Kutzneria chonburiensis: one gene and its partner. The protein of the gene in region 2 interacts with the protein of the main gene of each other region in a pairwise test. Links are inferred from orthologs where the notes say so. Each region holds a gene or a part of one and is shown on either strand. Other genes may lie near its edges.

The links.
Region 1: the proteins of uvrA (region 2) and uvrB interact in binary tests that used the Escherichia coli proteins (3 or more experiments, as listed by UniProt). The link is inferred for Kutzneria chonburiensis from one-to-one orthologs.

Annotation. Positions count from the first base shown.
Region 1 is NZ_CP097263.1:10,053,318-10,060,386, reverse strand. Bases 1,305-4,271 are described here. They hold uvrB (excinuclease ABC subunit UvrB), read right to left. Parts: upstream 3,882-4,271; coding sequence 1,728-3,881; downstream 1,305-1,727. Other genes in these bases: M3Q35_RS46710 (DUF4232 domain-containing protein), read left to right, coding at 4,096-4,271; M3Q35_RS46720 (hypothetical protein), read right to left, coding at 1,442-1,630; M3Q35_RS46725 (MmcQ/YjbR family DNA-binding protein), read right to left, coding at 1,305-1,395. Also shown: M3Q35_RS46735 (HelD family protein), read right to left, coding at 1-10; M3Q35_RS46730 (RDD family protein), read left to right, coding at 340-870; more of M3Q35_RS46725, read right to left, coding at 1,054-1,304; more of M3Q35_RS46710, read left to right, coding at 4,272-4,758; M3Q35_RS46705 (ribonuclease FAU-1 family protein), read left to right, coding at 4,842-5,393; M3Q35_RS46700 (ribonuclease FAU-1 family protein), read left to right, coding at 5,531-6,049; coaE (dephospho-CoA kinase), read right to left, coding at 6,223-7,069. UniProt on the Escherichia coli protein: The UvrABC repair system catalyzes the recognition and processing of DNA lesions. A damage recognition complex composed of 2 UvrA and 2 UvrB subunits scans DNA for abnormalities.
Region 2 is NZ_CP097263.1:4,916,178-4,923,665, reverse strand. The notes cover bases 1,867-5,252. They hold uvrA (excinuclease ABC subunit UvrA), read left to right. Parts: upstream 1,867-2,190; coding sequence 2,191-5,052; downstream 5,053-5,252. Other genes in these bases: M3Q35_RS22015 (C1 family peptidase), read right to left, coding at 5,124-5,252; M3Q35_RS22025 (maleylpyruvate isomerase family mycothiol-dependent enzyme), read right to left, coding at 1,867-1,999. Also shown: M3Q35_RS22035 (hypothetical protein), read left to right, coding at 1-425; M3Q35_RS22030 (MBL fold metallo-hydrolase), read right to left, coding at 473-1,150; more of M3Q35_RS22025, read right to left, coding at 1,220-1,866; more of M3Q35_RS22015, read right to left, coding at 5,253-5,963; M3Q35_RS22010 (hypothetical protein), read right to left, coding at 6,057-7,217; M3Q35_RS22005 (hypothetical protein), read left to right, coding at 7,325-7,488. UniProt on the Escherichia coli protein: The UvrABC repair system catalyzes the recognition and processing of DNA lesions. UvrA is an ATPase and a DNA-binding protein. A damage recognition complex composed of 2 UvrA and 2 UvrB subunits scans DNA for abnormalities.

The DNA.
Region 1 (7,069 bases), 5.1 Mb from region 2 along the record:
CGTCGACCATCGCGTACAGGGCGGTCAGATGGTCTTGTTCGGCAGCCAGCTCGGCGTTGCCCACGCGTTTCCCCCGTGACTCGGTGATGCGGTGCCGTCGAGGATGCGTGCCGATGTCGTCGAGAAACAGTCTTGTTCTTCTCCGCCGCCTCAGCCGACCGACCTGGACGCGACAAATCCCCTGACCGACGGCCGTTCGGCCGCGCAGGTTGGGCCTTTTGCGGGCTGACCTCGGAACCGGTTCTCGCCGATACCATCGGCTCGACGAGCCCGGGCCGGTCGACGACGTGATCTAATGATCTTGTTGTCGGCTGAAGCAGTTCGGTCGGGGGTGAGCAGTTGCCGCGTCACGTCCAGCCACGGGCCGGGTCGAGGGCCCGTACCGAGGCCTGCCTGGTGGACTGTCTCGTGGCGCTGGCTTGGCTGTTGCTACTCGGCGGCGTCGCCATCGGGCTGCGGGCGTTAGGCCTCGAGCCGAATTGGAGCGCCTCCAGCGAACTCTCCGCCGACCTCTTCACCCTCACGCTCGGTCTTGTGCCCGTCGGCATCTACCTCGTGCTCACCGAGACCAGCCGCCGCCAGGGCAGCCTCGGCAAACGCCGCGTCGGCCTCCGCGTCGTCCGCGCCGACGGCTCCCGCGCCACCCCGATCCAGCTCGCCCTGCGCACCACCATCAAGCTCAGCCCGTGGTTCCTGGCCCACCTCGGCCTCAGCCGGCTGTGGATGCACCTCGGCACCGAGCAGACCGCCTGCTTCTGCCTGGCTTGCGTCTACGTCATCGTGCCCGTCAGCATCGGCCTCGCGCTCGTCCACCCGCAGCGCCGCGCCTTGCACGACTGGCTCACCGGCACCCGCGTCGTCGCCGACTGACCGGCGTTGTGGTGGTCCCGCCGGCTGCCGCCCCGCGCGGTGAACACCTTGTGGCCCAACACTTTGTCCACCGCGGTTGAGCTTCGATCACTCGGCCAGTTTGAGATCCGTTCGCGGAAAGTCGCTGCCCACGTACAGAAGCGGCTCGCCCGAGTGCGCGGCCACGGCATTGGTGTAATCCACCTAGGGTCGCTTCGACTTAGGCAGCTTGGCCACGATCTCCTCGTACGACCGGTCCAACAGTTCCCGCATCTCGTCGGCCGGCAGGCCGGCGAGCGTGACCTTGTTCCAGCCGTAGCGGCCGATGTAGGCGCTCATCACGATGTGCTCGGGATACCGCTGCCGCCAGACGTCGGCCTCATCGGCGGTCGCCCCGCATTTCACGCCGACGGTCCCGCTGTCCATGCCGATGAACGCGAACGCCTTGCCGCCGACCTTGGCGACCAGCTCGCCGTCACCCCACGGATAGGTCTCCTCGGCCCCGAGCTTGGCCAGGCAGTGGGCGATCACCGCGTCCAGATCCATGCCACACGGTACGAGGTGGGCGGCCCGGCCGCCCACCCCTGACCGGTCAGTTCGCCAACAAGCCGTACTCGATGGCGGTGGCGTCGCTGTGCACGACGCCGTACTCCGTGGCCGAAGCGTCGGGCCCGGCGCTGCCGTACTCGGTCGCCGAGGCGGCGAACGCGGCGCTCGCGCCGGCCGACGTCAGACCGCCGACAACGGCCAAAGCCGCCACAATCCTTACTGCTGCACGCATCGGTCTCCCCTTCCGATAACTGGATGGGGTCGACACTAGCCACGAACGGCGGCGAGCGCCCCGAGTTTCGGACAGGGCCGAAACCCGGGGAACCCCGCTACTTCAGGCCGGCGGCGTCCATGCCGCGCAGCTCCTTCTTCAGGTCGGCGATCTCGTCGCGGATCCGGCCGGCCAGCTCGAACTGGAGATCCCGCGCGGCGGCCATCATCTGGTCAGTGAGCTGCTGCACGAGATCGGCCAGCTCGGCCCGGGGCATGTTCTTCACGTCCCGCTCGACCAACACACCGGACGACACGGCCTTGCCGCCCTCGGTGCCGGTGGCCCGCTTGCCACGGGAGGCGTTGCGGCCGGAGCCGCCGACCTTGACCTCGTCGGTGTCCTCGGCCTCGGCGTACACCTTGTCCAGGATGTCGGCGATCTTCTTGCGCAGCGGCTGGGGATCGATGCCGTTCTCGGTGTTGTACGCGATCTGCTTGGCCCGACGGCGGTTCGTCTCGTCGATGGCGTACCGCATCGAGTCGGTGATCTTGTCGGCGTACATGTGCACCTCGCCCGACACGTTACGGGCGGCCCGGCCGATGGTCTGGATCAACGACGTCCCCGACCGCAGGAAGCCCTCCTTGTCGGCGTCGAGGATGGCCACCAGGGACACCTCGGGCAGGTCGAGGCCCTCCCGCAGCAGGTTGATGCCGACCAGCACGTCGTAGTCGCCCAGCCGCAGCTGCCGCAACAGCTCGACCCTGCGCAGCGTGTCCACCTCGGAGTGCAGGTACCGCACCCGAATGCCCAGCTCCAGCAGGTAGTCGGTGAGGTCCTCGGACATCTTCTTGGTCAGCGTGGTGACCAGCACCCGCTCGTCGCGCTCGGCCCGCAGCCGCACCTCGTGCACCAGGTCGTCGATCTGCCCCTCGGTCGGCTTGATCACGACCTCCGGGTCGATCAGGCCGGTCGGCCGGATCACCTGCTCGACGAACTCGCCGCCGGCCTGACCCATCTCGTACGGGCCGGGCGTCGCCGACAGGTACAGCGTCTGCCCGATCCGGTCCTGGAACTCCTCCCAGGTCAGCGGCCGGTTGTCCAATGCGCTGGGCAGCCGGAAGCCGTGCTCGACCAGGTTGCGCTTGCGGGACGCGTCGCCCTCGTACATGCCGCCGATCTGCGGCACGGTCACGTGCGACTCGTCGATCACCAGCAGGAAGTCGTCCGGGAAGTAGTCGATCAGCGTGGCCGGCGCGGTGCCGGCGCCGCGGCCGTCGATGTGCCGCGAGTAGTTCTCGATGCCGGAGCAGAAGCCGACCTGGCGCATCATCTCGATGTCGTACGTGGTGCGCATGCGCAGCCGCTGCGCCTCCAGCAGCTTGCCCTGCTTCTCCATCTTGGCCAGCGACTCGGCCAGCTCGGCCTCGATGCCGGCGATGGCCTTCTCCATCCGCTCCGGGCCGGCCACGTAGTGCGTCGCCGGGAAGATGCGCAGCTCGTCCACTTCGCGCACCACATCGCCGGTCAGCGGGTGCAGGTAGTAGAGCCGGTCGATCTCGTCACCGAAGAACTCGACCCGCACGGCCAGCTCCTCGTAGGCCGGGATGATCTCCACGGTGTCGCCGCGCACCCGGAAGGTGCCGCGGGCGAAGGCGATGTCGTTGCGGGTGTACTGCACGTCGACCAGGGCGCGCAGGAACAGGTCGCGCTCGACCTCGCCGCCGACCTTCAGCTGCACCGAGCGGTCCAGATAGGACTGCGGCGTGCCGAGACCGTAGATGCACGACACCGAGGCCACCACGATCGTGTCACGCCGGGTCAGCAGGCTCATCGTCGCCGAGTGCCGCAGCCGTTCCACGTCCTCGTTGATCGAGGAGTCCTTCTCGATGTAGGTGTCGGTCTGCGGGATGTACGCCTCGGGCTGGTAGTAGTCGTAGTAGCTGACGAAGTACTCGACCGCGTTGTCGGGGAAGAACCCCTTCAGCTCGTTGGCCAGCTGCGCCGCCAGGGTCTTGTTCGGCGCCATCACCAGCGTCGGCCGCTGGAGCTTCTCCACCAGCCACGCCGTCGTCGCCGACTTGCCGGTGCCGGTCGCGCCCAGCAGCACGACGTCCGGCTCGTTGCGCCGCAGCCGCTGTTCCAGCTCCATGATCGCCTGCGGCTGGTCGCCCGACGGCTGGTAGTCGGCGACCACCCTGAACCGCCCGTCGGCGCGCGGGATGTCGCTGACCGGTCGGAACTCCGAGGACGCAAGCACAGGTGCATCTGCCACGCCTCCCAGAGTAGGACGCACCCCTGACAGTTTCGCGGCGCAGCGGCTCGGCCGACCTGCAACGCGGCCGGATCGACGCGGGTTCACTGGCTGTAATCCACATCACACCACGTCAACCAAACGGCCGCGCACACATCCTCTAAGCATCGGAACAACCACGGCAGGCGATTCGGATCCACAATTCCGCCGGCCACCGAAAGTCGGGGAGTACATCATGCGTTCCACCATTGCTGTCGGAGTGGCCTGCGTCGCCGGAGCCTTCATGCTGAGCGCCTGCGGCGGCGCCCAGATCTCGGGCACGATCACCCCCATCACCAGCGGTAACACCGCCACCAGCAGCCCGCCGCCGACGACCTCCGCGCAGGCCTCCGGCGGCGGAACCGACGCCGGTACGGGCGGTGGGCAAACGGGCAACAATGGGGCGCAGCCCGCGGCGTCCAACAATCCGTCGAACTGCAAGTCGAGCGAGCTGAAACTGTCGTTCGGGCACGACTCCGACCACGCCATGCAGAAGACGTACACCTCGCTCCAGTTCACGAATATCAGCCAGCACAGCTGCACGCTGCAGGGCTTCCCCGGCGTCTCCTACGTCACCGGCGACAGCGGCCAGCAGGTCGGCCTGCCGGCCAACCGCAGCGGCAACCAAGGCCCGACGATCACGCTGCGTCCCGGCGGGAGCACCAACGCCGGCCTGGTCATCGTCAACGCCGGCCCGTTCCCGGCCGACCAGTGCAAGCCGGTCGACGTCCGCGGCCTGCGGGTCTACCCGCCGAACGAGACCGCCGCGATGTTCCTGCCGACCTCGGGCCAGGGCTGCGCCGGCAGCGTGGGCCCGCTGCTCACCGTGAGCAGCGTCGGCACTTCCATCACGAGCTGACGCAACGCCACCACCCGGCAGCGGTCGGAATATGACCCTGCCGGAGGATGGCAGTGACGCCGCGCAGGTCAGACGATGTCGGCATGACCGTCCACTTGCCGACCCAGGTCCGGGGCGAGGCCCATGTCCATCCGCCCAAGGTCGAGCTGTTCGACCTGGACGCGATGACCAACACGGACCCCAAGCGCCAGGTGCGCACGGTCGACGAGTACCGGCGCACCGAGCACGGCCTCTACATGTCGCGGGCCGTGGTCGGGCACCCCAAGCTCAAGCACTTCGAGTCGTGGCTGCTGCCGGCGTTCGGCCTGCGGGTCACCAGGCAGAGCTGGTGGCCCGGGCACGAGCGGGACTTCGACTTCTACGTCGACATCGTCCACGTGCAGCCGGACGAGAGCGTGTGGCGGACCGTCGACCTCTATCTCGATCTGCTGGTGCGGACCGGCCGCGAGGTCGAGGTGCTGGACACCGACGAGCTGATGACCGCGGTGCGCCTGGGCGTGCTCAGCGCCCAGGACGCCCAACTGGCTCTGGAGGTCACCTACCGTGCGGTGGCGGGGATCGCCGCGCACGGTTACGACATCCAGCGGTGGCTGGCCGCCGAGGGCGTGGAACTCGCCTGGGGCATTAGCCGATGACGGAAACCGCGGTCAAGAGCCGTTCGACTGACGAGCACGCTCGCAACCCATTCGGTATCCAAACGGCCACAATGCGTGATGTAACGAATCGACCCGGACGGTCACCGGGCGAACACCTAGGGCTACCCTCGGGTCGCGTGGGAACGGTCATCACTCCGCAGCTGGTCGACACCGTCGACACCTTCACCGGGGTTCGCAGCTACTCGTCCGGGGGCACGCGACACCTGACGACATGCGTGGTGGAACGGTGGGGACTTCGGATGGAATGTCCGACCCCCGAGGACCCGTTCGCCGAGTGCGAGGTCACCTGGCTGCTGCCCGATCTGGGCCTGCGCCTGACCCACCTGCGCTCCCGCTCCCGGCATGGCCGTCCGACGCCGAGCACGCTGACCGCGGTGCGGGTGCAGCGGGACAGCCGGTCGTGGCGGACCACCGATCTGCTGCTCGGCCTGGCCGTGCCCGGTGGCACCACCGCCCGCATCGTGCGCTCCGAGGAGTTCGCCGCCGCCGTCGCCGGCCGCGTGCTGCGCCCCGGTGACGCCGATCTGGCGCTGCGCACCGTGCACCGCACGCTCGAGGAGATGAGCCACTTCCGCCACGACCTCAACGCGTGGCTGAACCACCTGGACATCTTCGACGTCTGGCCGCCCCTGTAAGGACTTCCTCGTCCGGTAGCGCGTCCCGGGCGAAGTCGCAGTGGTCGTTCCCCGCCCGGCCACGCCTGCGGCTCCACAAGGCGGGGACCAGCTTCCCCTCCCCGTCGGCACCTGAGTGGCTCACTTGGCCCCAGAAGCCAAGTGAGCCACTCAGGTAGCGAAAGAAGGGCGGGTTAGAGGGGTGGGGTCCAGCCGGTGGCAGCGGCCCACGCCTCGGCGCGGGCGTCGGCCTGGGCGAACCAGGGTTCCTTGCCGTCGCCGTAGGACGGGATGTCGGCAAAACGTGTGGCCATCTCACGTTTCATCGCTTCGTAGTCGGCCCGGGCCGCGTCGTCGGCCCGCAGCCAGGCCGGGAACAGCAGGGCGTAGCGCCAGCCCGGGGAGCCGACCGCACGCAGGTGCAGATTGGCCCAGCGGCCGGGATCGGCGCTGGAGTGGGTGCGCTTGCGCCAGTGCTCCGGGTCGGGGTCCGTCGCCTTGGGAGTGTCCCGGGTGAACGCCGGCAGCACCGGAAACCCGGCCCGGCCAAGGGTTTCCGCCAGCGCGTCGGCGTCGTCCAGGCCGGCAACCGTCAGCTGGAGGTCGATCACGTCCTTGGCCGCCAGGCCCGGCACCGAGGTCGAGCCGATGTGGTCGAGCCGCAGCGCCTTGTCCCCCGCCGCCAGCTTCAGCCGGGCGATCAGCTGACGGGCGTCTCGCGGCCACTCCTCGTCGTACTCCACGATCTTCGGGCCGCCGCGTTCCGGGTACGTGCCCTCGCGGACGTTTCGTTCGAACGGCAGCAGCCGCTCATGCCACAGCTCGTCCACCGCCGCCCGCGTCTCGTCCTCGGTGCCGCTGTTGTCCAGCCACACGTCCGCCGCCTCGCGCCGCTGCTCCGCCGACGCCTGCGCCGCGATTCGTGCCCGCACGTCCTTTTCGTCCATGCCCCTGCTGGTGGTCAGTCGGCGCACCCGCAGCTCCACGTCCGCGTCCACCACCACGACCAGGTGAAAGGCCGGCGCCATGCCGTTCTCCACG
Region 2 (7,488 bases):
CCCGTCTTGAACCCGCCGCTGCGGACCTGCGGCTGCTTCTCGCGGCGAGTCGGCAGTGCGCCAACAGTGAAGCGCGGTTGCTCATCGAGCATCTAGGGATCACTGACGATCCGTACGACGAGGAAGCGGGCTGGTACTTCCTCAATGTCCTGGCGCCGATCCCCGGCTGCCGGTGGCAACGCAACGGCTGGAAAGTCGAGATCTGCCAATGGGTGCCTGACGAGCCGGAGGAGGAATACGGCAGCGCCACGGGTGAGCCGGTGCTCGATTGTGTGAGGGCTGATCCGCCGGCTCTCGAGGAGATAGTCGAACTGCTGAACCGTAGTGATGGGCAATCTGAAGTCTTGGCCAGCTGGGCGAAGACCCCCGTTGGGGAGCCACTCGCGGGCACTGCCTTCGTTGTGACGAAACGATACGAAGACTGAACCCACGTGGGGCCGCCGCATGACTGTCGGCGGCCCCCGTGTCCTGCTCACCAGCCGCGTGAACGCCATTCGTCGAGGTGGGGCTTCTGCTCGCCGAGCGTCGAGTCGTCGCCATGCCCCGGGTAGAACCACGTGTCGTCCGGCAGGACGTCGAACAACCGCGACTTCACGTCGTTCAGCAGCGACGTGAAGTTCTCCGGCGACGACGTTTTGCCCACGCCACCTGGAAAGAGGGAGTCGCCGGTGAAGAGGTGGGGGTGGCCGGCGGGGTCGCGGTAGAGGACGGCGACGGAGCCGGGGGTATGGCCGCGGAGGTGGATGATCTCGAGGACGGATTCGCCGACCTCGAGGGTGGAGCCGTGCTCGACGAGGAAGTCGGGGGGGACGGGCAGCGGAGCGGCGTCGAGGGGGTGGGCGGCGGTGTTGGAGCCGTTGGCCCCGGCCACGGCGCCGAGGGCCTGCCAGTGGTCGGCGTGCTGGTGGGTGGTGACGATGGTCTTCAACCGCGGCCGCTCGGGGTCGTGGCCGAGCAGGTCGGCCAAGCGCTCGGGGTCGTTGGCGGCGTCGATCAGCAGGGCATCGCCGGTACGGCGGCACACCAGCAGATACGCGTTGTTGTCCATCGGCCCGACGGAAATCTTGGTGATGGTCAGGGCCTCGAGCGTGCGCCGCGCGGCCGGCCCGTTGGGCTCGACATGTCCCGTGTACTCCTCGACAACGTCCACACCACCGAACTTAGTCGCTCGGCCACCGTCCCTCCATGGCGGCCGAGCGTTCACACGATGGGGTGGATCTCACAGCCAGGGTGGCAGCGCGGGGACGTCGCCGGAGAGGCCGGCAGCCCCGCGGCCGGTCACCCAGGAGAGTGCGGCGCCGCTACTGCCGGTGACGGTGTGCACGTCGCCATCACCGGCCACGTCCCAGCTGCGGCTGCCGACGGTGAGGCGGAAGGACGGCCGAGCGGGCAGCGAACGGTAGTGGGCCAGTGAATCGCCGATGATGCGTTCGGCCACGTCAACCGGCACGTCGTCGAACGAGACGCCGGCGTCGAGGTCGACCAGGTGGATCCACAGCTCGCTGACCCGCTTCCACGGCACCTGATGGGCCCGTACGGCCCGGTTGCCGCGCAGCATCACCTCGGCCTGCCAGGCGGTGTCACCCAGTCCGGTGGCAGCGGCGGCGAACCGCCCACAGGCGGCCACGACGTCCTGCTCGAGGAGCCACAACGACCGCGGCGCGCCCTCCTCGATGTCGATGTCCCGGTCGGCATTGCTGGCATACATCGGGTGCTCGACGCCGGTACGGGCCCAGGTCAGCAGGTTGACCAGCCCGTCGGCGTTGCGCGCCAGATGGGTCAGCACATGTCCCCGCGTCCACCCGGGCAGGGCGCTGGCGCCCCGCGCCGCGGCGTCGTCCATGTCCGCGACGACCTGGAGAAGTCTGCCGGTCGCCTGTTCCACCGCGGCCAGGCCGGCGGCGGCCTCGCGGACCGCGTCGGACTGCTGGACCCGTTGCGGCGGCACGGTGACCCCAGTGGCTTCGGACGTGTGCGTGGCGGAGGTATTACTGACCATCAGCTCATCCCGACGTCGCGGCGTGATCAGATACCTAACCCAGCGTACGGCCACCCACCACAGACCGGTAGTGCCCTGGACCTGCGGATCTCCACCCTCGACGCAAATTGTCGGACCCGCGGCATAACATGGGGGCTCGACCACACTTTCGATCTTTCCGTCCGCCAGTCCTTGCGTGAAGAGGGGAACCAGTGGCTGACCGCCTCGTCGTCCGCGGCGCCCGTGAGCACAACCTCCGCGGCGTCGACCTCGACCTGCCCCGCGACAGCATGATCGTGTTCACCGGCCTGTCCGGCTCCGGCAAGTCGAGCCTGGCATTCGACACGATCTTCGCCGAGGGCCAGCGGCGCTACGTCGAGTCGCTGTCGGCCTACGCCCGGCAGTTCCTCGGCCAGATGGACAAGCCCGACGTCGACTTCATCGAGGGCCTCTCGCCCGCGGTCTCCATCGACCAGAAGTCGACCAACCGCAACCCGCGGTCCACCGTCGGCACGATCACCGAGGTCTACGACTACCTCCGCCTGCTCTACGCCCGCGCCGGCAAGCCGCACTGCCCGGTCTGCGGCGAGGCGATCACCAAGCAGACCCCGCAGCAGATCGTCGACCAGGTCCTGGTCATGCCGGCCAACACCAAGTTCCAGGTGCTGGCCCCGATCGTGCGCGGCCGCAAGGGCGAGTTCGTCGACCTGTTCGCCAACCTCCAGTCCCAGGGCTACGCCCGCGCCCTGGTCGACGGCGCCGTGCACCTGCTGTCCGATGAGCCGCCGAAGCTGAAGAAGCAGGAGAAGCACCACATCTCGGTGGTGATCGACCGGCTCACCGTGAAGCCGTCCTCCAAGCAGCGGCTGACCGACTCGGTGGAAACCGCGCTGCGCCTGGCCGACGGCCTGGTCGTGCTGGACTTCGTCGACCTCCCGGAGGACGACCCGGCCCGCGAGCGGCGCTTCTCCGAGCGGCTGGCCTGCCCGAACGCGCACCCGCTGGCCATCGAGGACCTGGAGCCCCGCTCCTTCTCGTTCAACTCCCCCTACGGCGCCTGTCAGGTCTGCACGGGCCTGGGCACCCGCAAGGAGGTCGACCCGGAGCTGGTCGTCCCGGACGACGAGCTCTCGCTGGCCGAGGGCGCGATCGCGCCGTGGCAGGGCGGCCAGTCCGCGGACTACTTCATCCGCCTGCTGGAGTCGCTGTCCACCACCATCGGCTTCCGGATGGACACCCCGTGGCGGCAGCTGCCGGCCAAGGTGCAGAAGGCCGTCCTGCACGGCGTCGACGAGCAGGTGCACGTCCGCTACCGCAACCGCTACGGACGTGAGCGTTCCTACTACGCCAACTTCGAGGGCGTCATCCCGTTCCTGGAACGCCGCCAGGAGCAGACCGAGTCGGAGTTCATGCGGGAGAAGTACGAAGGCTACATGCGGGAGGTGCCCTGCCCGGCCTGCCAGGGCACGCGCCTCAAGCCGGAGATCCTCGCCGTCACGCTCGCCCACAAGACCCAGGGCGACCGCTCGATCGCCGAGGTGTGCGCGCTCAGCGTGGCCGAGTGCTCGAAGTTCCTCGACGGCCTGACGCTGGGCAAGCGCGAGAAGATGATCGCCGGCGCCGTCCTCAAGGAGGTGCAGGCCCGGCTGCGCTTCCTGCTGGACGTCGGCCTGGACTACCTGTCGCTGGACCGGGCCGCGGGCACGCTGTCCGGCGGCGAGGCGCAGCGCATCCGGCTGGCCACCCAGATCGGCTCCGGCCTGGTCGGCGTGCTCTACGTGCTGGACGAGCCGTCGATCGGCCTGCACCAGCGGGACAACCACCGGCTGATCGAGACCCTGAGCCGGCTGCGCGACCTGGGCAACACGCTGATCGTGGTCGAGCACGACGAGGACACGATCCGCGCCGCCGACTGGATCGTCGACATCGGCCCGGGCGCGGGCGAGCACGGCGGCCAGGTGGTGCACAGCGGCCCGTACAAGCAGCTGCTGACCAACAAGCAGTCGATGACCGGCGCGTACCTGTCCCGCCGCAAGGAGATTCCGGTGCCGGCGATCCGTCGCCCGGTGGACAAGAAGCGCCAGCTGACCGTGGTCGGCGCGCGCGAGCACAACCTGCGCGGCATCGACGTGTCGTTCCCGCTGGGCTGCCTGGTCTCGGTGACGGGCGTGTCCGGCTCGGGCAAGTCCACGCTGGTCAACGACATCCTGGCGACGGTGCTGGCCAACAAGCTCAACGGCGCCCGCCAGGTGCCGGGCCGGCACACCCGGATCAAGGGCCTCGAGCAGGTGGACAAGCTGGTGCAGGTCGACCAGTCGCCGATCGGCCGCACCCCGCGGTCCAACCCGGCCACCTACACCGGCGTGTTCGACAACATTCGCAAGCTGTTCGCCTCCACCACCGAGGCCAAGGTGCGCGGCTACCAGCCGGGCCGGTTCTCGTTCAACGTCAAGGGCGGCCGCTGCGAGGCCTGCGCCGGCGACGGCACGATCAAGATCGAGATGAACTTCCTGCCGGACGTCTACGTCCCGTGCGAGGTGTGCAAGGGGGCCCGGTACAACCGGGAGACCCTCGAGGTGCACTACAAGGGCAAGACCATCGCCGAGGTGCTGGACATGCCGATCGAGGAGGCCGCCGGCTTCTTCGAGCCGATCAACGCGATCTACCGGCACCTCAAGACGCTGGTCGACGTGGGCCTCGGCTACGTGCGGCTGGGCCAGCCGGCGCCGACGCTGTCCGGCGGCGAGGCGCAGCGCGTGAAGCTGGCCAGCGAGCTCCAGAAGCGCTCGACCGGCAAGACCGTGTACATCCTGGACGAGCCGACCACCGGCCTGCACTTCGAGGACATCAGCAAGCTGCTGGGCGTCATCTCGGGCCTGGTCGACAAGGGCAACACGGTGATCGTGATCGAGCACAACTTCGACGTGATCAAGACGTCGGACTGGATCATCGACATGGGCCCGGAGGGCGGCTCGGGCGGCGGCACCGTGATCGCCGAGGGCACGCCCGAGGACATCGCCGAGCACAAGAAGAGCTACACCGCCGAGTTCCTGCGGGACGTCCTGAAGAACTGACATGACGCTTGGAAGGGGGCTTTCCTGCACTCGGAGTGCAGGAAAGCCCCTTCCAAGCACGAACTATGCGATTACTGGACGAGCTTGCCGACCGCGTTGGCCTCCTCGACCTGGTTGGCCAGGTAGTTCCAGGACAGGTTGATGAAGCCGCCGTCACCCCAGTTGGTGCCCCACGAGTTCTGCACGCGGACACCGCTGCTGTTGTAGCCGATGATGGTGATCTCGTGGCCGCCCATGTACTGGTCGCCCGAGGTCGGGTAGTAGCTGTAGTCGGTGGCCTGCGAGCGGGAGATCCGCTCGAAGCTCTGGTACACCGGGATGGAGATGGCCACCGGCAGGCCGCTGGCGATGGCCTGCTGCACGCCGGCCTTGATGCCGCTGCCGGTGCTGATCGGCGTGTAGCCGGAGAGCTTCCAGTTCGCGGCGTTGGCCCGCTCGTTGCTGTCGGGCTGGGTGGTGTAGTCGAAGTTGCCCTGCCAGTAGTCGTCCATCGTGTCGACGCCCTGCGAGGTGAGGATGTCGAACGTGTCCGAGGGCGTGCTGCCCTGGTCGTTGCCCCGGGCCAGCTGGGCGTAGGTGTACATCGGGGCCTGCGGGTGGCCGGTGATGCCCTGCTCGTTCTCCAGGATGCTCATCGCCGAGTAGTCGATGGCCCAGGACACGCAGGAGCCGACCTGGCCCTGGTCGCCCGGGGTGACCGCGTACTGGGCCAGCGAGGCGCTGGTCGGGGTGTTCGGGACCGACCGGAACGCCAGGGCGTCACGGTGCTGGACGCGGTGCTGGGAGGGCAGCGCGCCGTTGGCCCGGTGCAGGGGATGGGCCGGGGCCGCGGTGGCGATCGGCGTCACCATGGCGCCGACGGCGCCCGCCACGGCGAGCGCGATTGCCACGCGTGAGAGCGTGTTGCTCATGGACTGTCCTTTTCAGATCAGGTGCAGGGGATCTGGAAAGGCAAAACTAAGTGTGAGCAACGCTCGTGATGTAGCTACTTTGGTCTGGTGGGGTTAACTGTTAATCGTTCGCCGGTCAACGACCGCAAGTGTCCCGGCCAGCACGGCGGCCGTGCACAACAGAGGAATCGTCACGTGGCCGTCGCCGAAAAGTACCCCGCCCTCCTGGCCGCCAAACGTGACGGTCGCCCAGAGAATCAATTCCGCGCCGGCCGTCACCGCGACAGCGAGCAACGGTCCGAACACAACCGGTGTCGACCGGCGGTCACGAAGCGCCGGCAATGCCGACGCGGCGACGGCGGCCAATGCGGCAAACACGACGAAACCGCCGACAAAGGCGGCAATCACGCACAGTCCTGCGGCGATGAATGCTCGGAACGGCAAGAACGACAGTGCACAGCCCGCGACCACGCCCAGGATCGCCAACGGCCACACGACGCCGGTCGGCAGGCCGATGCCCAGCACGACCAGCGTCGTTGCCACCAGCCAAGCCAGTGATCGCCAGCCGAACAGCGAGCCGAGCACCAGGGCCGCTGCGGCGAAGGCGAACCCGGTCACGCCCAGGGTCTCCTGGGCCGAGATGCCCTGGAGGAGAAGGGACAAAAGGGAAAGCAGGGCCGCGATCACGCCGATGACCAGCGCGCGCAGATCCACAGTGGACCGGACCGAAGTGGACCCGGAGGCCTCGGAGAACTCGGAATTCCCGCGTGGGGTAGGCGTCGGACGAGAAGCGGCAGGCCGTCGCACAGCAGCGGCCAGCAATCCGCCGACCGCGCCCACGCTCAGCAACCAGTGCGCCCCCGGCAGATAGCCGCCCAGCACGTAGCCGCCAACGGCGAAGCCGGCCAACGCCGGCAGTCCCACGTCCTGCGCCCCGGCCAGCACGGCCAACAACGTCAGGATCCGTACGGCCGTGGCCGCGACCACCAGCGCCAGCCGGAGATCAGCCGGCGGATCGAGGGCCGCGACGAACAGGGCGATGTCCACCGGCGCGGTGACGACCAGCACATCCGGCCAGCGGCGGCCGAATCCGAGCCCGGCTCCGGTGGCGCCGACCACGGCGACCAGCACGAGCAGGGCGTCCAGCCAGGCCACGCCGGCCCCTAATCGACCGCCGGCGTACACGACCAGCTCGCTCTGCTGGCCCCCGTCGGCCGCGGCGCCGGCGGTGGCCAGCAGGAGCACGACGGCCGGGAGCAGGTTTCGCCTCGTCACGGGGTGCACCGTAGGGGGTCGGCCAAAAACTTCCCCCGTTACCTGAACCAGTCAGCCATGGCTGCCGTGTTCTGGGGTGTCCACGTCGACCCCGAGGAGCCCTGCCCATGAACCGGACCCGCATTCTTGTGCTGGCGACGTCGGCGGCCCTAGGTCTGACGACTGTGGCCGCCTGCGGCGGCGGGCAGCAGACCGCAGCCCCGCCCGCCCAGCAGCAGACGAACCAGCAGCCGCCGGACCCCAACCAGGTCAAGCTGATCGCCACCACGGT